DNA from 2 places in the Microbacterium sp. HM-570 genome. Region 2 is predicted to be linked to the other one. Evidence: predicted binding sites of a transcription regulator. Region 2 holds the regulator's gene; the other holds the start of a gene.
The links. Region 2 encodes HspR, which represses chaperone genes until heat shock. Its sites were predicted from a motif close to AAGTTGAGTCNNNNNGACTCAACTT; they were not measured.

Region 1 (14,113 bases), 290 kb from region 2:
TTGAACTTCAAATTACTTTCACAGACGTGGAGAATCCTCATGAACGGCTTGCTGCGCTTCATCACATCCGCCAAGACGTCTTGGATCGTGCTCGTTCTCGCGGCTCTCGCAGCGGCCGCGCTCTTCAGCATCGCGGGGGGCGAAGAGTCCGAAACAGCACCCTCGGTCGGCCTGCCCGACAGCGCCGAGTCCGTCCAGGTCGATCAGTTGCGGGAACAGTTCCCGAGCGCCGACGACACCTCGGCCCTGCTGGTCTTCGCGTCCGAAGAGGGCGAACTGGACGCCGGCACGCTCGCGCTGATCAACGAGAACGCCATGGGCGAGCTCGCGGACCTCTCCCGCGAGGGATTCGTTCCTCCCGCGCAGGTCTCGGACGACGGGACGGTCGCCCTGGTCGTCATGCCACTCGAACCCGAGTCGGACGTCGCCGCGCAGAGCGAGCGCGCCCAGGAACTCCGGGACGCGGCATCCGCGGATCTCGACGGGGTGCGGGTCTATCTGACGGGTGCCGAGGGGTTCGAGGTCGATATCGCTGCCGTCTTCGCGGGGGCCGACTTCACCCTTCTTCTGACAACCGTGATCGTCGTGGCCGTGCTGCTGCTCATCACCTACCGCAGCCCCTGGCTGTGGCTCGTCCCGCTCGTCGTTATCGGGGTCGCGGATGGGCTCGCCGGCATCGTCGCGCGACAGGTGGCGAGCGCGGTCGGCGTGCAACTCGATGCATCCGTCACCGGAATCCTGTCGGTGCTCGTCTTCGGCGCGGGAACGAACTACGCGCTGCTGCTCATCGCGCGATATCGCGACGAGTTGCGCCTGCACGAGGATCGCCGGGTCGCGATGCAGCGCGCCCTGCGCGGCGCGGGCCCCGCGATCATCGCGAGCGGCTCTACCGTCGCGCTCGCGCTGCTGACCCTGCTTCTCGCCGAGCTCGCCGGCAACCGGGCACTCGGGCTGGCGTGCGCCGTCGGCATCGTCGTCGCGATGATCTTCGCGTTGTTCGTCCTTCCCGCGGCACTCGTGCTGTTCGGGCGTGGGCTCTTCTGGCCCTACATCCCGCGCTTCGGCTCACCCGATGCCGTTGCCCGGAGCGTCTGGGGCAAGCTCGGGCGTGCGGTTTCGAAGCGTCCGGTCATCGTGGCTACGGGTGGCTTCATCGTGCTCGGCGTGATGGCCAGCGGGCTGTTCTTCGTCCAGACCGGGCTCTCGCAGAACGACAGATTCCTGCAGAAGCCCGAGGCCGTTCAGGGGCAGGAGGTCCTCGCCGAGGCTTTCTCGGCCGGAACGACCTCGCCTTCCCTCGTCATTGTTCCCCTGGACGAAGCCGAAGAGGCCGAGGGTGCGCTGGCCGCCCTCGACGGCGTCGACTCCGCGGCGACCGGCGAGACGACAGACGACCTCGCCCGGATCGACGTCACGCTCGGCGCGAACGCCGAGACCGAGGAGGCATTCGCCACGGTCGAGCGGATGCGCGCGGCCCTCGACAGCGTCGGCACCGGCGAGGGGCTCGTGGGTGGGCTCGACGCCCAAGCCCTCGACGTGACGAACGCGCAGGCCCGCGATCAGGCTTTGATCATCCCGCTGATCCTGGTGCTCGTGCTCATCGTCCTCGTCGTGCTGCTGCGAGCGCTCGTCGCTCCGCTGCTGCTCCTCCTTGCGGTCGTGGCGAGCTTCTTCTCGGCGATCGGCCTGAGTTGGTGGCTCTTCCAGACCCCGCTCTTCGGCTTCCCCGCCATCGACACAAACGTTCTGCTCTTCAGCTTTTTGTTCCTCGTTGCGCTCGGTGTGGACTACAGCATCTTCCTCGTGACGCGGGCGAAGGAGGAGTCCGACCACCTGGGCATCACACAGGGCATGATTCGCGCGCTTGCCGCGACGGGCGCCGTGATCACGAGCGCCGGAATCCTGTTGGCCGCGGTGTTCGCCGTGCTCGGTGTGCTGCCGCTCATCACGCTGACCCAGATCGGCATCATCGTCTGCATCGGCGTGCTCATCGACACGCTGCTCGTCCGCACGGTGGTCGTTCCCGCGCTCGCGTTCATCACGAAGGATGCCTTCTGGTGGCCGCGTAAGCCGAAGCTCCGCGATGCGGATGCCGCGGCGCGCGGCGCGGATGCATTGGCTGTGGCGCCGGTGGCGCCCGTTAGGTGAGCCAGCAACCCGGCAGGTCACTCGTTCTGATTGGCATCCGGAGGCCATCCGACCGATAGCGCAAGCGATCCACGGACCCACAACTCGATGTCACCCCGCGAGGGCAAACGCACGACCGACAACCCGGGCGTCTCGGCGTCCAGCCGAGTAACGCGATCGCGGTACTTGTGGTGCCTCGACACCGCCCACCGGACGATGTGTTCGGGGTTTGTCAGGCTGCGCCGAAACGGCTGTTCGATGTTCCCGTTCCAAAAACTCTTCGCGACGGATGCATCGACGCACGACGCGCCGGAAGGTCGTGGTCCAGATAGGCAGATCTAGCCACACCAACAGTTGCGCTCGTGTACTGCCACTCCGGAACCCAAAGGAGGCAGATGTAACAGGTGTAACAGTTACATTTGTTACGTGCAGCTTGCCAACAGGAGTGATGACTCACTCATGACGATGGCTCGCCAGGTTCGACACGAACAGCTCCGCAGACGCGGCAGCACACATACGTGTGTCGCCTGCGGGAATGAGTTCGTCGCCCGGAGTGGTGCGAAAACTTGCTCGACAGCCTGTCGAGTCCGTGCGCAACGTGAAGCGCTCCAGGTTTTGTGCCGCTCCTATGCGGGTTGCGGCTCTCGGTTGAGGGTCGCGTAGTGGGCTTGCTCGAACTCGGCGGGTGGGACGTAGCCGAGGCTCGAGTGAAGCCTACGAGTGTTGTACCAGTTGACCCAGCCGGCGGTCGCGAATTCGACGTCTGCGATGGTCCGATACGGCCCGTCGTGGAACACGGTCGTGCGGATGCACTCGGCCTTGTAGAGCCCGTTGATCGTCTCCATCAGCGCGTTATCGAACGCGTCGCCGACGGACCCGATCGAGGGTGCGATGCCATCGAGCGCCAGCTTCTCGGTGTAGGCCAGCGAGACGTATTGAGACCCGGCGTCCGAATGTGCCCGCAGCTGCTCGGGCTGGACCGGGTGCCCATCACGCGCTCGTTCCCAGAGGGCCATGCGCAGCGGGATCATCACCAGCTCGACGTGCTTGGTGGTCTGTGCGTGCCAGGCCACGATGCGTTGCGAGTAGACATCGACGATGAAGGCGACGTAGACCCAGCCCGCCCAGGTGCGGCAATAGGTGAAGTCCATCACCCAGGTGTGATCCGGCCGGGGCGCGGTGAAGTCGCGGTTCAGCAGGTCGCCGGCACGGACCCCGTCCTTGGCGGGGATCGTAGTGCGGGTGCCCTTGTCGCGACGGATTCCCGACAGCCCGAGCGAGCGCATGGCCCGGTCGACCGCGCCTCGCGACGCGCCGGGGATCGACGTGCGGCGGATCAGCGCGGTCATCTTCCGCCGCCCGTAGAGGCCCTCGGGAGTCAGCACGCGACGCATCGTCCCGTTGCGTTCGACAATGGTCCATGCCGCGGCGCGGACAGCGTCCTGGACCTGCGCGTCCGTGATCGTCCGCACTGCGACGATGCCTTGCCGGTGGGCTCGGTAGGTGCGCGCGGCGATCTTCACGCCCTGCGCTTGCAGGACCCGGATGATCGACTCGACCGCGTGACCTTCGGCTCTCATCGTGTCAATGAAGCCCAGCATCAACGGTTGCGGGGGTCGAGTTCCCCCGCGAAGAAAGTCGTCGCAGCTCTCAGGATCGCGACATCCTCCCGCAGACGACTGTTCTCGGCCTTGAGCCGCTTGATCTCGGCATGCTCGACGCTGGTGATCCCGTCGCGGGTGCCGTCGTCGATATCGGCTTGCAGCACCCACCGGCGCACCGACTCGTGGCCCACGCCGACCTGGCGGGCAACGGCCGCTGACGCGGCCGTCAACGAGGGATACTCCGAACGATGCTCACGCACCAGCCGGACAGCGCGCTCACGCAGGGCAGGATCGATCTTCTTCGGCATGACATACATCCTTCCAACTCAAAAGGATGCGGCATCAAACCTGGGGCGCTTCAACGCGCGCGTTCCCGATCAACCGGAAAGGAGCACCGCGTGATCGGTGTCGGATACGAAGGAATCAGCGTCGACCAGTTGGTTGAGCAACTCAACTCGGACAATGTCGAGGTGCTGGTCGACATTCGATTGACCCCCCTGTCTCGTAAGCCTGGGCTGTCCAAGCGCGCACTGTCGGAGGCGATGTCGGCCGCAGGCATCCGTTACATCCACGACCGTCGGCTCGGCAATCCGAAGGAGAATCGTCCCGCCTACGCCGACGCCGCGTCAGACGAGGGCATCGCGGCGCGCGTGAGCTACTGCGAAATGATCAGCAGCGGTGACGGCGCCGCGGCGGTGCTCGAGCTGGCAGCTCTAGCCGAGCGTCACACCGTTGCCGTGCTGTGCTACGAAGCGGACGAATCGCACTGCCACCGCCAGCAGGTCATCACCGCAGTGTCGGACGTCCAGTCATCAGTGCTCGTCTAGGTCGAACAGACCGACGCGCGTAGCGATGCCTTCCGGCGGGTAATACACCGTTCGGGCACCGTCCCACGACACTTCTGGTGCGGGTGCGCCGGTATCGCTGTGAGCACTGCTGTCGAACGTGGCGGGAGGACACGACGAAGGCTGCGCCCCGGCGGGCGAAGATCTCTCGAGGCGGGCTCACGTGGGCGCTGACCGGGATCGTGATCGATCACCTGACCGTCTCCCGTGCTGCGGCAGGGCTGGGGGTGTCGTGGCATACGGCGAACTCCGCGATCATCGCCGAGGGCAAGCGTCGTCTCATCGATGACCCTCACCGGTTCGACGGGGTTACCACCATCGGTGTCGACGAGCACGTCTGGCGACACACCCGGCTCGGCGACAAGTACGTGACCGTGATCATCGACCTCACCCCGACACGGAACAGGACCGGTCCCGCCAGGCTGTTGGACATGGTCGAGGGACGCTCGAAGGCCGTGTTCAAGCAGTGGCTCGCCGGCCGCCCGAAGGCCTGGCGCGACGGCGTCGATGTGGTCGCGATGGACGGGTTCACCGGGTTCAAGACCGCCGCAGCGGAAGAACTCCCCGACGCGGTCCCGGTGATGGACCCGTTCCACGTCGTCCGCCTCGCCGGCGACGCCCTCGACCGGTGCCGGCAACGCGTCCAACAGGCCACCCTCGGCCACCGCGGCCGCGCCGGCGACCCGCTCTACACGGCCCGACGCACCCTGCACACCGGCGCGAACCTGCTCACCGAGAAGCAACGCGCGCGCTTGGAGGCGTTGTTCGCTGGCGATGAGCACGTCGAGGTCGAAGCGACCTGGGGCATCTACCAACGCATGATCGCCGCCTACCGAGAACCCGACAAGACCAAGGGGAAGACCATGATGCAAGCAGTCATCGACTCCGTCACCAGCAGCGTCCCCCCAGCCCTCGTCGAGATCCGTCGCCTCGGCCGGACCCTGAAACAACGAGCGGTCGACGTGCTCGCGTTCTTCGACCGACCCGGCACTTCGAACGGACCCACTGAGGCCATCAACGGCCGCCTCGAACACCTCCGCGGCTCCGCCCTCGGCTTCCGCAACCTCACCAACTACATCGCGAGATCGCTCCTCGAGTCCGGAGGATTCAGACCCCAACTACACCCTCGATTGCGATGAGCCGCAATTCCGCGTCGTTGAGGGCGGGTTTGCGGCCCGGGTGGTGATCGCGGGTGAAGCCGATCGCGGGCAGGATCCGGTCATCGAGGTGGACGTAGAGTGTGATCAGGAGGGTGTTGAGTTCAGTTTTCACACACCGGGGTTAACACCCTCCGCCTGCGATTAACAGCATCCACGCCGACCCAGCCAAACGGACTCACTCATTTAGGTCTGCGGCCGTCAACACGCCCACACTGCTAGGGCGCGACCGGCCACCTCGCCCTAACACCGAGATGCCGAAGCAACACCGGAGAGTCAGAGGGTGAGGGCCATGGACCGAACGTCGGGCCTGTCGCCCATGGGCAGGTGCTGGAACCCGGCTCGCTCATAAATTACAACGGCCGGCGCGTTGTCGGCGATCACGTTCAGCGCGATCCGCCTCGCGCCGAACGACCGAGCACTCTCTACAGCCAAGCCCACCAACGCGCCGCCGTAGCCGCGACCGCGCTTGGCGGGATCGACAATCACTCTGCCGATCCGCGCCGTCTCGTCAGCCAGCGACAGGTCGAAGTGTCCGATCAGAAGCGACCCATCGTCGACCATCACAAACGCGATTACGTCACCAGTCACGGTCATGGCTGCCAGCTGATCCACTGTCAGCGGCCACACCAACCGGGATCCCGTGAAGAGGTACAGCGCCCTCGCCTCGGGAATCCAACCGATCACCGTCGAAATGTCGACATCCGCGCGCTGCCGGAGGCTCAGCATGACGTCCTCATTCAGAGACCTCAATCACGATCCTGCTGCCAGCCTCGATGACACCCGGCCCCTTGTCGGGCGTCGGCGCCGGGGCGGGAATCTCCTGCTCGGCCTCCCACTCGATCCGCGCGTTATGAGCAGACGGGTGAAAGAGTTCGTCGAATCCGAGCAAACCCGCAGATGAGGGTGCCGTGGCATCGCCAGCATGATGGCGCCGGCGTGTTGCGATTCCCACCACCCCAAAGACGATCGGGATGGCGAGCACGATCCCGATTGCACCCCACCCGAGGAATTCGCTCATACGCCCCAGGGTAGAAGCAGCATCCTTGCTGCAACTCCACCGCGGGACGGATCCGCTGACAAGATTCCTGGCCGCACCAAACATCCGTGCAGCCACTGACAAGCTGCGTGGCAGCGCTGACAGTGCGCATGACCACCGACAGCCGCAGAAAAAATCACAAAAAGATAACGACGAACCCTTGCTCGCCGTTACCTCGCCGTTATAGAGTTCACGCACGGAAGTTGTTTGCTGTGGCAGCTCCCGACATGTGATTGCAGGACACTCTTGGTGCAAGGGACAAGGGCCGGTCAGAAGCCTCTCTGACCGGCCCTTCACCGTGTGTGCGGCAAGCCGCGGGGATCAGTCCTCAACGACCCGGACGACGACCTCGATGTTGCCCCGCGTCACGTTCGAATACGGGCAGACCAGGTGCGCGGCATCGGCCAGAGACTGTGCCTGTTCGGCGGGAACGTCGGGAATAACGACCTCGAGTTCGACCGACAGGCCGAACCCGCCCTGGCCGTTCGATCCGATTCCTACGCGCGCGCCGACACTCGTGTCGTGCAGCGCAACCTTCTGGCTGCGCGCGACGCTCAGCAGAGCGCTGTGGAAGCACGCCGCGTAGCCCGCGGCGAAGAGCAGTTCGGGGTTGAGCGCGTCGCCGGAGCCGCCCATCTCTTTCGGCACGCGGACGTCGACGTCGAGCAGCCCGCCGACCGTTGCGACATGGCCGTTGCGGCCATCGCCGGTTGCGAGGGCTTCTGCGGTGTAGAGCGTTTCCATGGCGGAGCTTCCTTCTTCGTTGTGTGACGATCGGGTGGACGTTTGGTTTGGCAGCGGCTCTACGCGGATGCAGCGGCGATAGATGCATCCACGGCATCCGTGTACGCATGCAGATCGGCGAGCAACGCGCGCGCGGCGGCGGGTGAAACGGCGAGGCAACGGCGGATCTCGTCGCTCACGTGAGCAAGCTCGTCGCGGAGCGCATGCCCCTGAGCGGTCAGATGGATCGACACGACGCGCGCGTCATCGCTCGAGCGTGTGCGAGCGACGTGACCGAGCTTCTCGAGCCGCGAGAGCAGGGGCGAAAGAGTTCCCGAATCGAGCGCCAGGTCGCCCCCGAGCTCGCCGACTGTGCGCGGCTCGTGCTCCCACAGCTCGACCAGAACGAGGTACTGCGGATACGTCAGCCCCCACGGCTTCAGGATGCGTCGGTAGGCCTGGGTCGTCGCACGGCTGGCCGCATAGAGCGAGAAGCACAGCATGTCATCGATGATCCGGCGATCGGCGTTCTGCGATGCGGTCATATGCAGAAGCATTGCACGCAATTTAGTTGTGCACAACTTATAACTCATTGATCGTGCCGTCAGGGGACGACCACGTGCGCCCATCCGCAGACCGATCCCAGCCGAGTCATCCTCACGACTGAGGCCGGGTCATCCCTTCGCCGGACGACCCCCGTGCACGGGATTCGTAGCGTGGAAGCATGAACACAACTTCCCCTGCCCCGGGCCTCGCGGCCCTCGGCTTGGTCTCCATCGTCCTGATCCTCGGCGGCTGCACGGCATACGACGCAGCGGCACACGGCAGCGTCGAGACCAACTTCACGAACGCGACGGAGTTTGCACGGGAGCACTCCGGCATCGCGAGCTGGCTTCCCGCCGACGCACAAGCGATCACGGCGGTGGATTCCACCCGGGCGGAGAACACCATGACGGTCCGCTACGACTCCGCGACCGAGCCGGAGGGCTGCGAAGCGGTCCCGCGCACGTCCTCGCCGACCATGGACGTCGAGAGCGACATCGATGTGTATTCGATCGATTCGGTACTGCTGTGCGATGACTGGGCCATCGCTCACGAGGGCAATCAGTGGCTTGCCTGGACGCCCGCGACCGAAGCTGAGTGACGACGCCCCATGGGGACCATCACGACGGGCAGCGCCTGAGGACGTGTCAGGAAATCACAGAAACATAACGACAATCCTTGCCCATCGTTACCTCGCCGTTATAGAGTGCAAGCACGGAAGTTGTTTGCTGTGGCAGCTCCCGACATGTGATTGCAGGACACTCTTGGTGCAAGGGACAAGGGCCGGTCAGAAGCTTCTCTGACCGGCCCTTACTCTTGCGCGGAGCTCACACCGGAGGCGACTACACCCCGCCGCCGCCACCTCCGCCACCGCCACCGCCCGCGGAACCGCCGCCGGATGACCCACCCGAGGTCGACGCCGTTGACGAGCTCGTCGACAGGGAAGAGATGCTCGATGAGAAGGCAGCCGCGCTGAACGCACTCGTGCCGTAGTACCAACCGGGCGTCGAGTCGCCGTAGTAGACGACGATGTGTTCGGCCCACTTCTTCTCCTGACCGAACACCACCGCGTAGGGCAACAGGCGCTCGTACAGCCTGATCATCTGGCGCGGATCGTCGACGGCGATCGACGAGCGCTCGGCGCCGCGCGGAGACTGCAGCATCCGGATGCGGTCCGCCTCCGCCCACTCGATGAACAACTTCACTCCGGCGAGGTGGTCGCGCAGCTCAGCCCCGCGCGATGTCAGCGGACGGCGCGAGACCAGCACGCCCGCCGTGATCGCGAGAATGGGCGCCGCGATGAGCAGCGGAACAGACCATGCGGGTGTGATCCCGCCCTCGAGACCCACAACGCCCAGAATCACGGACGCGACCGCCGCGAGCACTCCGACGAGGATTGGCCGAGCTCGCACAATTCCCGGCACCTCACGGCGCACACCCATCGCCGCGAGCGTCGCATCCGCCTCCTTCAGGATCTTCTGCGCCGTTCGCGAAACCCGAGCGTCACTCTTGCCGAGCGTGAACGTCGTCTGCCCGTCGGGGAACATCCCGTCGAGCAGCTCCCGGCCGTTCTCGTCGGCCCGCGAACGGTCCACCAGTTCGAGTTCGAACGTCTGACTGCCCCACTTGCGCTCGCCCTCGACGATTCGAATCGAGCCCGCGATCGCCTGCTCCAGCACCTCCGCCGGAATGCCCTTCGTCGGCGCACCCCACAGCACCGCCGACTCGAGCGCGTCGAGCCCCGGCGGCGGGTCGTACTCGGCGATCACCGTCGGGCGGCCCGGCTCATCACGCAGCCGACGCCGCCGGATGACCGCGGCCCAGACCACGGCCAGCACAGCGACGAGCGTCGCCCCGCCCTGCAACCATCCGACCGGCGAAGCAAAGGGAGACGAATCGAACGGGACGAAGGTGCCCGGTTCGAAGGCCACCGCGATCGTCATCGTCTGCCGCGGCGCCAACGGTGCCGCGCGAGCCGTAACCACGGCTCCGGCCGAGTCGGTCGCCATCAGGATCTCGCAGCGACCCGTCGAGCCGGTCGAGCCCTGATAACACGCGACGTCGCCGGTAGCCGCTGGGGCCAGGTCACCGTCGAGCATCAGGCGCGCAGCCACTCGGTCGAACGATTGTGCCCATTCCTCGCCGTTGACATCCCAGTACAGCTCATCGGTAGCGGTGTCGTCGAGGCCCCGCGTGACGTTCTGCAGGTCCTACGTGAAGACATAGGTCTGCGCGCCGTGCATGTAGTCGTCCGCTCGCGAGGTCACGATGAGGAAGTCGTCTTCGTCGTCGGTCTCGACGGGCCTCTCGGCACCTGCCTCGTCCGTCACCGAAACGAGAGAGGGGAAGAGGGGCGTGTTCAGATAGCTGTTGGGGATCAGCCGCCGCATGCCTCGGTTCTGGTCGGACTCGGGGAAGACGGCGACGAAGGTTTCGACCACCCGCATCCGGCTGGTGCCGTCTTCGACCCGCGTCAGCGTGTATTCGACGTCGAGGCTCGCAAACGAGAAGTCGTCGACGTCGCCCGGAACGGCTGCGGCATGACCCGGTCCCACGCCCCGTTCGGCCGCGGATGCGGATGCGACACCGCCACCTACGCCCAGAGCGACGACCAACGACACCGCGATCGATATCGCGACGATCAGTCCCGTTCGAAGCAATGCACGCATGGGCCCAGCCTAGACACGGGCACTCCGCGACCCGCCCGCCACCGGCCGTAGGCAAGTAGCCTGTACGGCATGACGAACCGCCGCCTCGCCGTTGAAGCGTGGGAGAGTCTGTTCCGCGCGCAGCACGAGGTGTTCACCGAGATCAGCAGCGACTTCCGCGGCACCGGCCTCGAACAGGGCGAGTACGACGTGCTGCTGACCGTGACACGCGGACCCGAGATGACCGCGCGACTGCGCGATGTGACCGCACGGATGCTCGTCAGCCAGCCGTCCGTCTCTCGCCTCGTCGACCGCATGGTGGTCCGCGGCCTGGTCACCAAATGCGCCGACCCCGATGACGGTCGCGGTGCGCTCGTCCGCGCGACCGAGGCGGGTGCGGCCGCTTTTCGCGCCGTCGCGACGCAGCACGCACGCACGATCGCCGAGCGGATGTCCCGGCTCAGCGACGACGAACTCGAAGCGCTCCGCGGCCTGACGGCGAAACTGCGCGAAACGACCGACTGAGCACGCCGCAAACGACGGATGCCGCACCCCGGAGGGCGCGGCATCCGTTGTACACGCGGTTCTGACTACTGCTCGATGAGCTGCGGCCCCGAGGAGTCAGCTCCCGACTCGCGCGCTGCGATGACGGAAGCATCGGCATCCGTCGCCACCTCGATCTTGCGTGGCTTGGCGCGCTCGCTGACGGGGATCGTCACCGACAGCACGCCGTTGTTGTAGCTCGCAGAGATGCGGTCGGTGTCGACTCCCTGACCGAGGTTGAGCTGCCGCAAAAAGCTCGCCGCTTCACGCTCGCGGGTGATCCACTTGACGCCGTCGCCGGCCGCAAGGGTGCGCTCGGCGCGGATCGTCAACAGTTGGCCGTCGACGTCGATGTCCACCGACCCCGGGTCGATCCCGGGCAGATCGGCGGTCAGCACGTAGTGGTCGCCATCGCGGTAGAGGTCCATCGGCATGCGGCGGGGGCCTCGCCGCGCATCCAGAAGGCTCGTCGCGAGGCGGTCGAGGTCGCGGAACGGGTCGTATGTCGCCATGGTGGTGTCCTTCCTTGTTGCGCCGGATTCGCGTCCGGCAATGAACGGGTTCGATATGGAGTTGATGAGTTGAGCCGACTCGACTCAACAATCACAGATTAGCACTCGACGTATGAGAGTGCCAATAATTCGATCCCGCACCGCGGACGTTTTCATCCAGCGACAACCGCACCGACGTCCCTTGCCGGGCCCGTGGTGAACTTGCCATGCTTGCGAACACGAGCCCTGAACGATGACGTCGAGGATCACCATGACTGCCACAGCGCCCCGAACGATGAATGCCGCCGTGCTGCGCGCGGATGGACCGGGGCTCGAGATCCTCGAGGTTCCCCGCCCCGTGCCGCGGGCGGGAGAGGCGCTCGTCAAGGTCATCGCGTGCGGCGTGTGCCACACCGACCTGCACGTCATGAGGGGCGAGGTGCGCTTTCCCCGGCCGGCGGTGATGGGCCACGAGATCAGCGGCACGCTCGTCGCGTTCGGTGACGACACTCCCCCGACCACGGGACTCGCGATCGGCGACACGGTCATCGGGGCCTTCATCATGCCCTGCGGCGACTGCCCCGCCTGCTCCCGCGGGCGTGACGACCTGTGCGCGGAGTTCTTCGGGCAGAACCGCCTGAACGGCACGCTGTACGACGGCGAGAGCCGCCTCTCGATGCCGGATGGCTCCTTCCTCGCCATGTACTCGATGGGCGGGCTTGCCGAATACGCCGTCGTGCCGATCACCGCGCTGACGCGATTGCCGGACGACCTCGACCCCGTCACATCCGCCGTCCTCGGATGCGCCGCCTTCACCGCGTACGGTGCCGTGCACCGCGCGGGCGATGTCCGACCGGGCGAAGCGGTCGCGATCGTCGCGGTCGGCGGCGTGGGCAGCGGAGTCGTTCAGATGGCCCGCGCCGCGGGCGCCGACCCGATCATCGCGATCGACGTCGCCGACGACAAACTCGAGGCCGCCATGGCCCTCGGCGCGACGCACACGGTCAACTCGCGCGAGACCGATGCCGCCACCGCCGTCCGCGAGATCACCGGCGGTCTGGGTCATGGTCTGGGTGTCGACGTCGCCTTCGAGGCGCTCGGTCACCCCGCCACTTTCCGACAGGCGATCGGCTTGCTCGCCGACGGGGGCCGGATGGTCGCGATCGGCATCGCGGCCGGCGACGCGGCCGCCGAGGTCGAGATCACCCCCCTCGTTCGCCGCGGCTACACGATCACCGGATCGTTCGGTGCGCGCACGCGCGAGGACCTGCCCGCGGTCGTCGACATTGCCGAGGCCGGCGGGTTCGACACCGCACGCCTTGTCACGCGCCGCTACACCCTCGACAATGCAGATGCCGCGTATCAGGCACTCGCCCGGGGCGAGATCACCGGACGCGCCGTCGTCGTCATGGACTGACCCGATCTACGAACGAAACGAGAACAATGACCACGCGCATCCCGCACTGGATCAATGGCGAGCGCCACGACTCCGATGACCGCCGACTCGGCACGGTTTACGACCCCGCCACGGGCGAGCAGAGCGGCGCCGTCGTGCTGGCCGAGCCCGCCGACGTGGACGCTGCCGTGGCGGCCGCAACGACCGCATTCCCCGCCTGGCGAGACACATCGATCGCGCGCCGCCAGGCCATCCTGTTCCGGTTCCGCGAACTGCTGGAGCAGCGCAAGCCCGAACTGGCAGAGCTCATCACGGCCGAGCACGGCAAGGTCGTCTCGGACGCCCTGGGCGAGATCGCCCGCGGCCAGGAGGTGCTCGAGTTCGCCCTCGGCTTCGCCGACATCCTGAAGGGCGACTACTCGGTGAACGCCTCGACGGGCGTCGACGTCTACTCCTTCCGCCAGCCCATCGGTGTCGCGGCGATCATCAGCCCCTTCAACTTCCCGGCCATGGTGCCGATGTGGTTCTTCCCCATCGCCCTGGCATCGGGGAACACCGTCGTCCTCAAGCCGAGCGAGAAGGACCCGTCCGCCGCGATGTGGATGGCGGAGCTTCTGACCGAGGCCGGGCTACCCGACGGGGTGTTCAACGTGGTGCACGGCGACAAGGTCGCGGTCGATGCACTGCTGGAGCATCCGGATGTCGCGTCCATCTCGTTCGTCGGGTCCACCCCGATCGCGCGCTACATCTACGAAACGGCCGCGCGCCACGGCAAGCGCGTGCAGTCGCTCGGCGGCGCGAAGAACCACATGCTCGTGCTGCCCGACGCCGACCTCGACCTCGTCGCCGATGCGGCGGTCAACGCGGGCTTCGGTTCAGCCGGCGAGCGCTGCATGGCCATCTCGGTCGTCGTCGCAGTCGAGCCGGTTGCCGATGAGCTCATCGCGAAGATCAGCGAGCGGATGGCCGGGCTCCGCATCGGCGACGGGCGCCGCGG
Region 2 (14,113 bases):
GGTAGGGGGAGCGGCGGTCAGGCGCGGTCGGCGATGCGCTGCCCGGTTTTGACCGGCACCAGAAGCAACAGGCCGACCAGCAGCACGAGCACGATGCCGAGGATGCCGAAGTAGGCCTCGCCCGAGACCCCCACGAAGATCGCGAACATCGTCGGCGCGAGGAACGAGACAGCGCGTCCCGTTGTCGCGTAGAGCCCGAAGACCTCGCCCTCGCGTCCCGGCGGGATCGAGCGCGCGAGAAAGGTTCGCGACGCGGATTGGGCGGGCCCGACGAAGAGGGTCAGCGCGAGGCCGGCCGTCCAGAACACGATCTGCCCGCCGTCGTGGAGGAAGAAGACGAGCGATCCCGAAACGATGAGACCGATCAGGGCGATGACAATCACGGGCTTCGCGCCGATGCGGTCGTCGAGCGATCCGACGGCGATCGTCGAGATTCCCGCGACGATGTTCGCGGCGATCGCGAAGATGATGACCTCGCCGGGCGAAAAGCCGAAGACGGATGCCGCGAGCACCCCGCCGAACGTGAACACCCCGGCCAGCCCGTCCCGGAACACCGCGCTGGCGAGCAGGAACCAGACCGTCTGGCGGCTGTCGCGCCAGAGGTGCGCGATGTCGCGCCCGAGTCGCGCGTAGGAGGTGAAGAATCCGACCTTCTCGCGGCGCGTGCCCGCGCCTTTGTACTCGGGTACCACGAACAGGACGGGGAGCGCGAAGAGGCCGAACCACACCGCCCCGACGATCATCGACAAGCGCACGTCGAGACCGTTCTCGCTCGGTAGCCCGAAGAGGCCCTGAATGAAGCCGAAGTACACGATCAACAGCAGGACGATCCCGCCGATGTAGCCCATGCCCCAGCCGAAGCCGCTGACGCGTCCGATCGAGCGGGGAGTCGAGACCTGCGTGAGCATCGCGTTGTAGTTGACACCCGCGAATTCGAAGAAGACGTTGCCCGCGGCCAGGAGCAGGAGGCCGAGCCACAGGAACGAGGGGTCCGGCTGCACGAAAAACAGGGCGAGGGTGATGCCCACGACGATGTAGGTGTTGACCGCGAGCCAGAGCTTGCGGCGTCCCGAGGTGTCGGAGCGCTGGCCGGTCACGGGCGCGAGAAGCGCGATCAGCAGGCCCGCGGCAGCGAGGGCCCACCCGAGCTGCGCCTCGACGGTGCCCTCCGGGCCGAAGCTCGAACTCGTCAGATAGACGGCGAAGACGAAGGTCGTCACGACCGCATTGAACGATGCCGAGCCCCAGTCCCAGAGACCCCAGGCGATGACGCGCTTGCGGCTGGTGCTCGCAGGTCCGTCGCCGGTGGCGCCGAGGGCGGCCAGGGCATCGGTGGATGTCGCGGGTGCCACCCGGGCGAGGTTCTCGGGCGTGCGGGCCTCAGCGTTCGGGTGGTCGGGGTCGCTCATGTGCGGCAAGTTATGGCCCTTCGGTGAACGGCGGGTGACCCGGGGCCGCGACGGTGCGGCGCGCTCAGGCTATACCCGGGTCGCCGCTATGACATTGCGGGTGCCGCGGCAACGGCGTTCGAGCAAAGTTGAGCCGGTTCATATCAAGTTCATTTGACGTTCTCGCGGGTGAGGGATACCCTTGAGTCATAACGGCTCAACCCGTCTGATTCACCCCGAACCGGACGACGTCGAGACGCACCAGACTTCAGGCCGCGGCATCCGCCCGGCCTCACACGAAGAAGAGAGAGACACACATGCCACGTGCAGTTGGAATCGACCTCGGCACGACCAACTCGGTCGTCAGCGTCCTCGAGGGCGGCGAGCCCAAGGTCATCGCAAACGCCGAGGGCTTCCGCACGACCCCCTCAGTCGTCGCATTCACGAAGGACGGCGAGGTGCTCGTCGGCGAGACCGCCAAGCGCCAGGCCGTCACCAACGTCGACCGCACGATCTCGTCCGTCAAGCGCCACATGGGCACCGACTGGACGTTCGACGTCGACGGCAAGAAGTGGACGCCGCAGGAGATCTCGGCGCGCATCCTCGGCAAGCTCAAGCGCGACGCCGAGGAATACCTGGGCGACAGCGTCACCGACGCCGTCATCACCGTTCCCGCGTACTTCAACGATGCCGAGCGCCAGGCGACGAAGGAGGCCGGCGAGATCGCGGGTCTCAACGTCCTGCGCATCATCAACGAGCCCACCGCTGCTGCCCTGGCCTACGGCCTCGACCGCGGCAAGGAAGACGAGCTCATCCTCGTCTTCGACCTCGGTGGCGGCACGTTCGACGTCTCGCTGCTCGAGGTGGGCAAGGACGACGACTTCTCCACGATTCAGGTCCGCTCGACCGCCGGCGACAACCGCCTCGGTGGAGACGACTGGGACCAGCGGGTCGTCGATCACCTGATCAAGCAGTTCAAGGACACCACGGGCGTGGATGTCGCGGGCGACAAGATCGCCCTGCAGCGCCTCAAGGAGGCCGCGGAGCAGGCGAAGAAGGAGCTCTCGAGCTCGAGCTCGACGAGCATCAACCTGCCCTACCTGTCGCTGACCGAGAACGGCCCCGTGTCGCTCTCCGAGACGCTGACACGCGCCAAGTTCGAGGACCTGACGAAGGACCTGCTCGACCGCACCAAGAAGCCGTTCGAGGATGTCATCCGCGAGGCCGGCATCAAGGTTGCGGACATCGACCACGTCGTGCTCGTCGGTGGCTCGACCCGTATGCCCGCCGTTGCCGAACTCGTCAAGCGCGAGGCCGGCAAGGAAGCCAACAAGGGCGTCAACCCGGACGAGGTCGTCGCCGTCGGCGCGGCCCTCCAGGCCGGTGTGCTGAAGGGTGAGCGCAAGGACGTTCTGCTCATCGACGTGACCCCCCTGAGCCTCGGCATCGAGACCAAGGGCGGCATCATGACGAAGCTCATCGAGCGCAACACGGCCATCCCGACCAAGCGCAGCGAGACCTTCACGACGGCCGACGACAACCAGCCGTCCGTGGCGATCCAGGTCTTCCAGGGCGAGCGTGAATTCACACGCGACAACAAGCCGCTCGGAACGTTCGAGCTCACCGGCATCGCTCCGGCTCCCCGCGGCATCCCGCAGGTCGAGGTCACCTTCGACCTGGACGCCAACGGAATCGTGCACGTGTCTGCCAAGGACAAGGGCACCGGCAAGGAGCAGTCGATGACCATCACGGGTGGCTCGTCGCTGCCCAAGGAGGACATCGAGCGCATGGTGCGCGAGGCCGAAGAGCACGCCGCGGAAGACAAGAAGCGCCGCGAGTTCGCCGAGGTCCGCAACCAGGCCGAGACCCTCTCGTACTCGATCGAGAAGCTCATCCAGGACAACGCCGACAAGCTGCCCGAGGACGTCAAGTCGTCGGTGCAGGCCGACGTCGACGCGCTGAAGACGGCTCTTGCGGGCGACGACGACGAGGCTGTGAAGGCCGCGTTCGACACCCTCAACGCCAGCCAGGGCAAGCTCGGCGAAGCGATCTACGCCTCGTCGCAGGCGGCGGGCGATTCGGCGGGCGCAGGGACCGACCCTGACGCGACCGAACCGGGTAACGGCGAGACGCCGAACCCGGAAGAGGACGTCATTGACGCCGAGGTCGTGGACGACGAAGACGAGAAGAAGCAGTAGGACATGACAAACAAGGACGACGAACGCCCCGAGGGGCAGGGCGCCGGTCCTGATGGCACGCAGGGGCCGGAGGAGCAGTCCTCCGGCCCCGTGTCGCAGGACGGGGTGTCGCAGGACGGGGTGTCGCAGGATGGCTCGGACGCCCAGGGTGACGAGCTGACGCTCGACGACATCCTCGGTGCGCCGCAGAACGCGGATGCCGCAGCTCAAGAAGCCGTGCTGGCCGATCTCGAATCGGCCCTATTGGGTGATCTCAAGCGCCTGCAGGCGGAGTACGCCAACTACCGCCGCCGCACGGAAGAACAGCGCGAGCGCGAGATCGAGCGTGCGAAGGGCGAGGCCGCAAAGGGCCTTCTCCCGGTGCTCGATGATCTCGACCGCGCCGCCAAACATGGCGACCTGCAAGAGGGCACACCGTTCTCGGCGATCGGCGAGAAGATCCGCACGGTCGCTGAGCGGCTCGGCGTGACCTCGTTCGGTGTCGCCGGCGAGGCTTTCGACCCGCAGGTGCACGAGGCGATCTTCCAGCAGCCCATCGCGGGAACGGAGGCGCCGACGGTGCTCGAGGTCGTCGAGGTGGGCTACCGTCTCGGCTCGGTTGAACTTCGGCCTGCCAAGGTCGTCGTCGCCGTGCCCGCAGAGTAGACGGAGGCAGCGATGGCTAGCCAGGACTGGTTCGACAAGGACTTCTACAGCGTGCTGGGCGTCCAAAAGGACGTCACGCCCGCCGACCTCAAGAAGGCCTACCGCAAGCTTGCGCGCACGTATCACCCCGACTCCAACCAGGGTGATGTCAAGGCCGAGTCGAAGTTCAAAGAGATCAGCGAGGCGTACTCGGTGCTCTCGGATGCCGGTCAACGCGAGGAGTACGACCAGATCCGCGCTATGGGCTCGGGGGCACGTTTCACCGCTGGCGGTGGCGGCAACCAAGGCTTCGAGGATGTCTTCAGCCGCTTCGGCCAGGGCCGCGGCGGACCCCAGCCCGACTTCGACGACATCTTCTCGATGTTCAACCAGCAGGGCGCGGGCGGGTCGTTCGGATCCGGCCGGTTCGGTCAGACATCCGGCGGTTTCCGTGGCTACGGCGGACCGACGCGTGGCGCGGACATGACGGCGCGGACGACGGTCGACTTCGTCACGGCGACCAAGGGCGAGACCATCACGCTCCAGGGTGAGGACGGCAGCCCCTTCAAGGTCAAGATCCCCGCGGGCGTCGCAGACGGGCAGAAGATCCGTCTGCGCGGACGTGGACGGCCCTCGCCGGATGGCGGCGAGACCGGCGACATCGTCGTGCAGGTCACGGTCCGCCCGCACCCCGTCTTCACGCGCGATGGCCTGAACCTGCGCGTGACCGTGCCGGTGACATTCACCGAGGCGGCGCTCGGCGCAACGATCGAAGTTCCGACGCTCGGTGGCGACCCCGTCAAGCTGCGGGTTGCCCCCGGAACGCCCTCGGGTCGCGTGCTACGCGTCAAGGGGCGTGGCGTGCAGACGCAGAAGGGCACGGGCGATCTGCTCGCCGAGGTGCAGGTGGCTGTTCCCGCGCATCTGGACGACGCGGCTCGCGAGGCACTCGAGCGGTTCCACGAGCTGGAGCCGAAAGAGAACCCGCGTGCCGACCTGATGTCCAAGGCGCGGGGCTGAGAGGCTCGGTGATGGGGTGGTGAGCGGAATGCAGGGCGACGAGGTCGACGAGGATGCGCCGATCTTTGCCATCGCCGTCGCAGCCGAGCTCTCTGCCATGCATCCGCAAACCCTCCGCCAGTACGATCGGCTCGGATTGGTCGTGCCCGCCCGTACGCAGGGCGGTTCGCGGCGCTACTCCATTCGACACGTGCGGGAGCTTCGTGAGGTGGCCCGGTTGTCGGCCGAAGGCATGAGCCTGCCGGCGATCGCCCGCATCTTGCAGCTGGAGAACGAGGTGCGGGCGCTCCGGCGTCACGTACGGGAGCTCGAGCAGCGGGTTCGTGCCGAGCGCGACAACCGCCCTGGGGCCAGGGTTTTCGCCGCCGGAACCGAGGGCGCCGTCGTCACGCTCCGTCACGGCAAGCGGGTCCGCCGAGCCACCGACATCGTCCTCTGGCGTCCCCGGCATCTCCCGGACTCCGGCTCCTGACGTGCGCCGCGAAACTCCACCTATGTCACCTTTGAGGGTGGCAGTTTCAAGACGTATACGACGTTTCGCGGGGCGGGGGCGGCGGACGGCAGGGGCCCGGGACTATCCTGACCGTAATCTGTTGACTGTCAACGAGGAGGTGCCCGCGTGTCGAGACGGGTGGAGCGTGCGGTATCGCTCGGGACGCAGGTGGCCGACATCCTGCGGCAGCGGATCGTGCGCGGCGAGCTCAAGCCGGGTGAACGTTTGACGGAAGAAGCGCTCGCGGAAGAGTTCGATGTCAGCCGGGGGCCGATACGCGACGCCATCACGCAACTGAGTTTCGAGAAGCTGGTCGAGGTTCAACGCCCACGCGGCGTCTACATCGTCGGATTGACGGAAGAGGATGTCGAACAGCTCTACAGCCTGCGCGCCGCGCTGGAGCAGCTGGCCCTGCGTCGGGCCATGCGCGTGGAGGACGATGCGCTATGGCAACAGTCGAGGGACTGCGTGGCCCGCATGAAGGGCGCCGCGGATGACCGCGATGCACCGGAATTCGCGCGCGCCGACCTCGAGTTCCACTCCTATATATACGAGCTCTCCGCCCACCCCCGGCTGCAGGCGGCTTGGCAGCAGTACCTCCCCACGTTCGCGGCGCTGCTCGAGGTGACGATCAACCACGACGAGGATCTTCACGAGTCCGCTGAGGATCACGTGCTGCTCTACGACGTGATGCGCTCGGGAGACATCGAGGCGGCAGCGCGGGTGCTGGAGGCGCATCTCGCCGGCGCAGAGGAGCGGATGTCGCTCGAACTCGCGGCCCGTCGCCCGGCGGTGGAGGTCACAGCTTCGTGAGCATCGTTGACTGTTAACAGTCAACGATGTAGGTTTGGCGAGTCGACAACAACGTCGATCCCGCACCAGAGGAGCAAAGATGCCCCGTCCGCGCATCATCCGAACCGCAGCAGGTTTCGTCGCCCTCGCCCTCGGAGCCGCAAGCCTTGCCGCCTGCACGCCCGTGGCCGATGAGCCCGACGCCGCAGAGTCCGGCGAGACCGTCGAGTCGACATACCCCGAAGGCGACATCCGCCTCATCATCCAGGCCAACCCGGGTGGTGGGTCCGACCTGTCGTCCCGCGCGCTGGCCACCGAGCTGGAGTCCATCCTCGGGGTCAGCGTGATCCCCGAGAACATGCCCGGCGCATCCGGCGCGCTCGCGATGGAGTACGTGGCGGCACAGCCCGCCGACGGCTACACCATCGGTTTCGGGCCGGTCGAGATCGCCATGCTCAACACGACGCAGGGCGCCGACGTGCTTCCCGAGAACTACGACCTGCTGGGCCAGATCATGCTGGCGCCGGGCGTCATCTCGGTCGGTGCCAACAGCGGGATCGAGACGCTCGAAGACCTGATCGCACAGGCCGAGAGCGGTGCGGTCACCGTTGCCAACTCGGGAGCCGGCTCGATCTGGGAGGCGGCGACGCTCGGTCTCGGCGCCCAGACCGGCGCCGAGTTCACGCCCGTGGCCTATGACGGCGGTGCCACCGCCGTCGCCGCAGCAGCGTCGGGAGAAGTCGTGGCAGCGGTCTCGGGCCTCGGCGAGGCCCTCGCGCAGCAGGGTGCCGTGCGCATCCTCGCCGTGATGAACGATGAGCGGCACCCGAGCGTCGAGGACGTTCCGACGGTCGAGGAAGCCATCGGCGAAGAGGTCGAGTTCGGTGGATGGGGCGGAATCTACGCACCCGCGGGCCTGCCCGATGATGTGCGCGAGACCCTCGAAGCCGCAATCGCCGAGGCGGTCGAGAGCGAGGGCTACCAGGAGTTCCAGGCCAGCGCCGGCAACCTCGTCGTCTACCGCGACTCGGCCGAGTTCACGTCCTTCGTCGACGAGCAGTTCGCCCTGTTCCAGGACCTGCTGGGTTGATCCGAACGGGGCGGGAAGGCATCCTTCCCGCCCCGTTCCTTCACGGAGAAGACGATGATGTCCACGACTGACGGCACCGACGTGCCCATCACCCACGACGGGGCACGGCCCGCGCGTTCGCTCGAGATCGCCCTGGCGATCGTGGCCCTCGCGTTCACGGCGACATACCTGTTCCTGTCTACGCGGATCGAGCTTCGCCTGGAGGCTGCCCCGGGCCAGCTCGATGCGCGCTCCTGGCCACTTCTTCTCGGCACCCTCGGCGTGGCGATGTCGGTCGTGCTGCTCGTGATCGCGATCGCCCGCCCCGCGCCATCGCGGGAGGACCTCGAGGTCCGGCGCCCGGGCGGCGTCGTCCGCGTCATCGTCACCTTCGCCATCACCGCGGCGTTCGTCTTCGTGTGGTCCTTGTCATCCATCGTCGCCTTCGGCTACCGGTTCGAGCTCTTCCCGATCGTGACCGCTGTCTACCTGTTCGTGCTCATGCTCGTCTACGGGCAGCGCAAGCGGCTCGGCCTGGTCATCTATCCGCTCGCACTCACCGCGTTCATCTACGTGCTGTTCGGCATGCTCCTGAGGATCCCCCTATGAACCCCTTGGTCGATGGGATCAGCGCGCTGCTGGACATCTCCGTCCTCTTGTACATGCTCGTCGGTCTTCTGCTGGGCTTCATGGTCGGTGCCTTCCCGGGCATCACGGCCACGATGGCGATAGCGCTGGCGGCCGGCTTCACCTTGACGCTCGAGCCCGTGCAGGGCTTGGCGGTGCTGCTGACGATCTATGTCGCCGCGAACTTCGGCGACCGCGTGCCGTCCATCCTGATCAATACGCCGGGCACGCCCGCATCCATCGCCACCACGCTCGACGGATACCCGATGGCCAAGCAGGGCCGCGCAGGGCTCGCCCTGACGATCTCGGCGATCGTGTCGGCGATCGGCATCCTGGCATCCCTCGTGCTCTTCGCCCTGGTAGCCGTGCCCGTCGCGAATTTCGCCCGCGACTACTTCCGCTCGCCTGAGCTGTTCGCGCTCGTCGTCTTCGGCATCGCGATCATGATCGGCATCTCGTCGAAGTCGATGATCAAGGGAATCCTGGCCGGCGCGTTCGGCCTCATGCTCGGCACCGTCGGCACGTACTCGGCGACGGCCGATCAGCGCTTCACCTTCGGCATCCTCGAATTGGTCGAAGGTCTCAACTTCATCGCCGTCATCATCGGACTGTTCGGAATCGCCGAGCTGTTCGACCAGATGCTCACCTACCACCAGAACAAGATCAAGCCGGTTTCGAGTCTGGGCCGCTGGTGGCCCAATCGCGCCGAGCTGAAGCAGACCCGGCGTGCGCTCGGCGTCGGCGGCGCGGTCGGCCTGGGGGTCGGGCTCGTGCCGGCGGCCGGCGGCGATATCGCCGGGCTCATCGGATGGGAACGGGCCCGCAAGGTCTCGAAGCACCCCGAGATGTTCGGCAAGGGATCGATCGAGGGCATCACGGCGTCCGACACGGCCTCGAGTGCCACCCTCGGCGGGTCGCTGACCACGACCATGGCGCTGGGGATCCCCGGCGACTCCGTGATGGCCGTCATGATCGGGTCGATGATCATCTGGGGCATCGCCCCGGGGCCGAACCTCTTCGCCAACCGGCCGGACCTGGTCGTCTCGATCACCGGGATCATGCTCATCGCGACCCTGCTCTCGCTCGCGCTGAGCCTTGTGCGCATGCGCGGCATGGTGAAGCTTCTGGACGTGCCGCACCCGTACCTCTGGAGCGGCATCCTGATCTTCTGCATCATCGGAACCTTCGCGACGTCGAACAGCCTGTCGACGGTCGTCACCATGCTCGTCTTCGGCGTGATCGGGCTGCTCATGAAGCGGATGGCCGTCCCCGCCGGACCCGTCGTCCTCGGACTTCTCCTCGGGCCCCTCGCGGAGGAGAACTTCGCCAGAACCCTCGCGATCCTGCCCACGCGTCCGTTCTTCGAGGTGTTCAGCCCGATCGCGCTCGTCCTGCTCGCGCTCGCCGTGCTGTCGATCGCGGTTCCCGCCATCCGCAACGCCCGCCGGCCCGCCGGAAGCCGCGCGTCACTCGCTGATTCGATTCTGGAAGACGAGGTCGTCGACGATATCGAGCAGAAGCACGCAGCGCTCCAATACCTGCCGGACCCCCGCACCGACACGATCCGCACCCAGGCCGAGCTCGATGAGCTCATGCGCCGACCCAACCGCACGCCGACCTCGACCGTCGAGAACCCGGCAGACGCCCCGAAGGACGAAAAGTGACCCGCCGAGACATCGTGACCGCCGTTCCTACCAGCTTCCACGCCGATGGCGTGCTGGACGTAGATGGAACCCGCTCCATATTCCGGTACGTCGCGCGCTCGGGAAACGAGGGTGCGCTGGTGCTCGGGACGACGGGGGAGTTCCCCGCCATCGATGATGCCGAGTTCGAAACGATCATCGGCCTCGCACTGGACGAGCTCAGCGGATCGATGCGTGTCATCGTGCACGTCGGCCAGCCGAGTGCGTTCGAGGCCGTGCGCCGCGTCCGGATTTCCCAGGCGCTCGGCGCTCGAGAGTTCGCGGCGCTGACGCCGTACTATCTGCCCTCGACAGATGAGGCACAGTTCGAGTACTTCCGCCAGGTCGCGGATGCCGTGGGGAACGGGCAGCTGTATATCTACATCTATCCTGCGCGCAGCGGCAATACCGTCAGCCCCGATCTGCTTCGCAGGCTTGCCGACCTCCCGGCCGTCGTCGGCGCCAAGATCAGCGAGCTCTCACTCGATGACATCGCCGCCTACCGCGCGGCAGTGCCCGCGGACTTCGTGATTTACACGGGAGCCGACAAGGATCTCGTCGCCGCGGGTCAGGTTGGCGCTCAGGGAGTCGTCTCCGGCGTTTCGTCGGTTACCCCCGCTCCGTTTCGCGCACTCGTGGCAGCCGCCGCCTCCGGTGATCCAGAGGCGCTCGCGCGGGCCCAGGCGGACGTCGACGATGTCTGTACCGTCATCGGCGGTGACATGGCCCGCATGAAGGCGGCTTACCGCATTCTCGGTGTGGCCGACGGCACGTGCCGCATGGCTCTCACGGCGCCCGATCAAGCCGCCATCTCCGAGCTTGATCGCGTGCTGACTGCGTACGTCTGAGCGATGGCCACTCGCTGCACGCTCGGGCTCGACATCGGCACGTCGAGCAGCAAAGGAGTTCTTGTCGACTACTCGAGCGGGCGGACCGTTGCGTCGGCAACGGTCGCGCATTCGGTCGAGCGTCCGCGCGCCGGGCACGTCGAGATGGACGGCGGGATTTGGTGGGACGAATTCGTCGAGCTGTCACGGCAGTTGCTGACGGACCCACGGGATGTCGGGATCGTCGCAGTCGGAGTGAGTGGCATGGGTTCCTGTGTTCTCCTCGCCGATCTGACGGGTGAGCCGGTGCGTCCTGCTGCTCTCTACGGCGTCGACACCCGCGCTACGGCTCAGATAAGGCGGATGACCGCGGAGCTGGGGGTGGATGAGGTCAGCCGTGTCGGAGGCTTGACACTCACGACACAGGCAGCGGGCCCCAAGATCGTGTGGGTCTGCGAAGAAGAGCCCGAGGCGTACGCGCGCGCTCGGCAGTTCTTCATGCCGGCCTCGTGGCGGGCGTTTCGCCTCACTGGGAACTACGTGCTCGACCATCAGTCGGCGTCGCAATGCTCGCCCCTGCACGACGTCGAACGCGGGGCGTGGCACGAATCCTGGTGGGATCGGTTCGCGCGGGGAATCGAGCGGCCCGAACTCCTCTGGGCGGGGGACATTGCGCGAAAGGTGACGGAGAATGCCGATATACGTCGCATTGTCGCGGTCGGTGGGGGCACCCAGAGGCGATTCTGGTTGCAGCTGGTATCGGACATGGCCGGACTCATCCAGGAAGTGTCGCGAACGACCGTGGGTGCAAGCTCAGGCGCCGCTTTCCTCGCCGCCTGCGCCCTTGCCGAAGCCGACACCATCCGAATCGAAAACTGGAACCCCGTCGCGGAGGCGATCATCCCGGATACCCGGACCACCGCGTCGCACGATGAGCTCTTCGCACTCTATCTCTGTCTCTATGCCGGGACGAAAGACGTCGCCCATGCACTTGCAGCCCGACAGCAATGACCCGATCTCTCGAAGGAGCCCCCCATGACTTATGCACTTCCCATGACTGCGCCCCGCCCCGCATCCGTGCCGAAGACGGCGTACCTGATTTCGTCCGGCGACCTGCGAGAATCGGCGAACACGGCGGGATGGCCGACGCAGGTAGAGCTCGAAGCGGGCGTGACCGGCGTGCTCGAGCGGCTCGGGTGGACCGTCATCCGGGCAAACGAGGTCGACCCGAAGACGGGCCACGGATTCATCTCGAGCCAGCGCATGGGGCTCGAGGTCTTCAAGAAGATCCCGACCGATGCGCCGCTCGTCGTTGCCGAGGCGGTGTGGCAGTACTCGCATCACGTCCTGGCGGGGCTGCGCACGCACGCCGGTCCCATCCTGACGGTCGCGAATTTCTCGGGCGAATGGCCGGGTCTCGTGGGCTTGCTCGGCCTCAACGCGGGACTCACCAAGATGGGCAAACCCTACTCGACGATATGGTCGGTCGACTTCTCGGACGAGTGGTCCGTGTCAGGCATCCGCGAGTGGACAGAGACCGGTGCGATCACCCACGACGCCTCGCACGTCCGCGACCTGCCCGTGCTCCCGGGGAGCCCCGAAAAGGCGTTGGGCGAGGCGCTCGCCGATCAGTTGCTCGCAGACAAGGCCATCATCGGCGTGTTCGATGAGGGGTGTATGGGCATGTACAACGCGATCTTCGACGACGAGATCCTGAACTCGACGGGCATCTACAAAGAGCGGCTCTCACAGTCGGCGCTGTACGCCGAGATGCTGACCGTGACGGACGCCGAGGCGGATGCTGCATATGACTGGCTGATCGCGGCCGGCATGACCTTCATGTTCGGCGAGGACCCCGCGACTGAGCTCGTGCGCGAGCAGGTGCAGTGGCAGCTGAAGATGTACATCGGGGCGCTGCGCATCGCAGACGACTTCGGCCTTGACGCCGTCGGGATCCAGTATCAGCAGGGGCTCAAGGACCTGACGCCGGCCTCTGACCTGGCGGAGGGGATCCTGAACTCGACCGAACGACCGCCGGTGTTCTCGCGCGACGGTCAGCGTGAACTGTTTGCCGGTCGCGCGTTCCCGCACTTCAACGAGGCTGACGAGGGGGTGGCTGTCGACGCGCTCATCACTGACCGTGTGTGGACGGCGATGGGACTTGTGCCCGACAATACGCTCCACGACGTGCGCTGGGGTGAGGACTTCGATGGCCAGTTCGTCTGGGTGTACGAGATATCGGGATCAGTTCCGGCTTCGCACCTGGGGGGCTGGGATAGGGCCGAGGGCTGGAGGCAGGGTCACGTGTTCTTCCCCGCAGGCGGGGCCACGATCAACGGTGTGAGCAAGCCTGGCGAGGTCGTCCTGTCGAGAGTATTCATCGCCGACGGCATCCTGCAGGTGGATATCTTCCGCGGTACCGTGGTCGAGCTGCCCGCGGATGAGACGAAGCGCCGCAAGTACGCAACGAATCCGGAATGGCCGATTGCGCACGTCGTGCTGCACGACATCACCCGCGATCAGTTCATGGCCCGTCATAAGGCCAACCACGTGCAAGTCGTGTACGCCCCCGACGCCGACACGGCGGACAGGGCACTGATCGCGAAGGCCGCGATGTTCGACCGGATCGGGATCACGGTGAGCCTCTTGGGCTCGGTCCGCATCTGACGCACGGAGAGGTTGAGGGAATGGGCAGAATCGCCGTACTCGGCAGCGCGAACATGGACCTCGTCGTCCGTCAGCCGCGGGCCGTCAGACCGGGCGAGACCATCTTCGGCACCTCCTTCGAGGCAGGGGCCGGAGGGAAGGGGCTGAACCAGGCGATCGCCGCAGTGCGAGCCGGGGCCGAGGTGGCTTTCGTGGGCGCGGTCGGGGACGACTCGTTCGGAGAGCTCCTGCGCGCACGCCTCGCGGGTGACGGCGTCGATACGGTCGCGCTTCGGACGATCGCGGATCCCACCGGTATCGCGGCGATCACCGTGACCGACGACGGCGAGAACGCCATCGTCGTCGTCTCGGGAGCCAACGCGCAGCACGATTTCGACGATCGGGATCGCGCAGTGATCGCGGGTTCGTCGCACCTCGTCGTCCAGTTCGAGCGGCCGGCGGCGCTGCTTCGAGAGGCGCTCGCCTACGCGCGCGAACGAGGGATCACGACCGTGCTGACCCCGGCACCAGCTCGCACCGGCCTAGCTGACCTGGTCGCCCTGGCCGACATCCTCGTTCCCAACGAGGGTGAAGCTATCCTCCTGTCCGGGGAGCCGGATGCAGAGGATGCCGCGATCGCGCTGAGTCAAGCCGGAGGGACGGTCGTCGTCACGCGCGGTTCGCGCGGGGCGGTCGTCGCCCGTGCGGGACGGGTCATCCACACCGTGGCGGCCTACCCCGCCACGG

Region 1: the regulator HspR is predicted to act here: its motif matches at 11,808-11,832, upstream of ACT9TC_RS06635 (Hsp20/alpha crystallin family protein).

What each region holds. Positions count from the first base shown of each region.
Region 1 covers NZ_CM135111.1:1,389,547-1,403,659, forward strand. The annotation lists gene ACT9TC_RS06570 (MMPL family transporter) at 40-2,148, shown strand; one part of gene ACT9TC_RS06575 (IS3 family transposase) at 2,754-3,766, opposite strand; one part of gene ACT9TC_RS06575 (IS3 family transposase) at 3,766-4,039, opposite strand; gene ACT9TC_RS06580 (DUF488 domain-containing protein) at 4,130-4,558, shown strand; partial or broken gene ACT9TC_RS06585 (ISL3 family transposase) at 4,606-5,715, shown strand; partial or broken gene ACT9TC_RS06590 (IS982 family transposase) at 5,687-5,848, opposite strand; gene ACT9TC_RS06595 (GNAT family N-acetyltransferase) at 6,010-6,462, opposite strand; gene ACT9TC_RS06600 (hypothetical protein) at 6,470-6,754, opposite strand; gene ACT9TC_RS06605 (organic hydroperoxide resistance protein) at 7,094-7,516, opposite strand; gene ACT9TC_RS06610 (MarR family winged helix-turn-helix transcriptional regulator) at 7,576-8,052, opposite strand; gene ACT9TC_RS06615 (hypothetical protein) at 8,220-8,639, shown strand; gene ACT9TC_RS06620 (DUF2207 family protein) at 8,881-10,152, opposite strand; gene ACT9TC_RS06625 (hypothetical protein) at 10,249-10,707, opposite strand; gene ACT9TC_RS06630 (MarR family winged helix-turn-helix transcriptional regulator) at 10,777-11,211, shown strand; gene ACT9TC_RS06635 (Hsp20/alpha crystallin family protein) at 11,277-11,741, opposite strand; gene ACT9TC_RS06640 (zinc-binding dehydrogenase) at 11,992-13,137, shown strand; gene ACT9TC_RS06645 (CoA-acylating methylmalonate-semialdehyde dehydrogenase) at 13,164-14,113, shown strand, end outside.
Region 2 covers NZ_CM135111.1:1,677,472-1,691,584, reverse strand. The annotation lists gene ACT9TC_RS07995 (MFS transporter) at 18-1,409, opposite strand; gene dnaK (molecular chaperone DnaK) at 1,706-3,586, shown strand; gene ACT9TC_RS07985 (nucleotide exchange factor GrpE) at 3,590-4,231, shown strand; gene ACT9TC_RS07980 (DnaJ C-terminal domain-containing protein) at 4,244-5,230, shown strand; gene ACT9TC_RS07975 (heat shock protein transcriptional repressor HspR) at 5,259-5,702, shown strand; gene ACT9TC_RS07970 (GntR family transcriptional regulator) at 5,850-6,536, shown strand; gene ACT9TC_RS07965 (tripartite tricarboxylate transporter substrate binding protein) at 6,616-7,605, shown strand; gene ACT9TC_RS07960 (tripartite tricarboxylate transporter TctB family protein) at 7,663-8,193, shown strand; gene ACT9TC_RS07955 (tripartite tricarboxylate transporter permease) at 8,190-9,875, shown strand; gene ACT9TC_RS07950 (dihydrodipicolinate synthase family protein) at 9,872-10,741, shown strand; gene ACT9TC_RS07945 (FGGY family carbohydrate kinase) at 10,745-11,731, shown strand; gene ACT9TC_RS07940 (fucose isomerase) at 11,756-13,387, shown strand; gene ACT9TC_RS07935 (ribokinase) at 13,408-14,113, shown strand, end outside.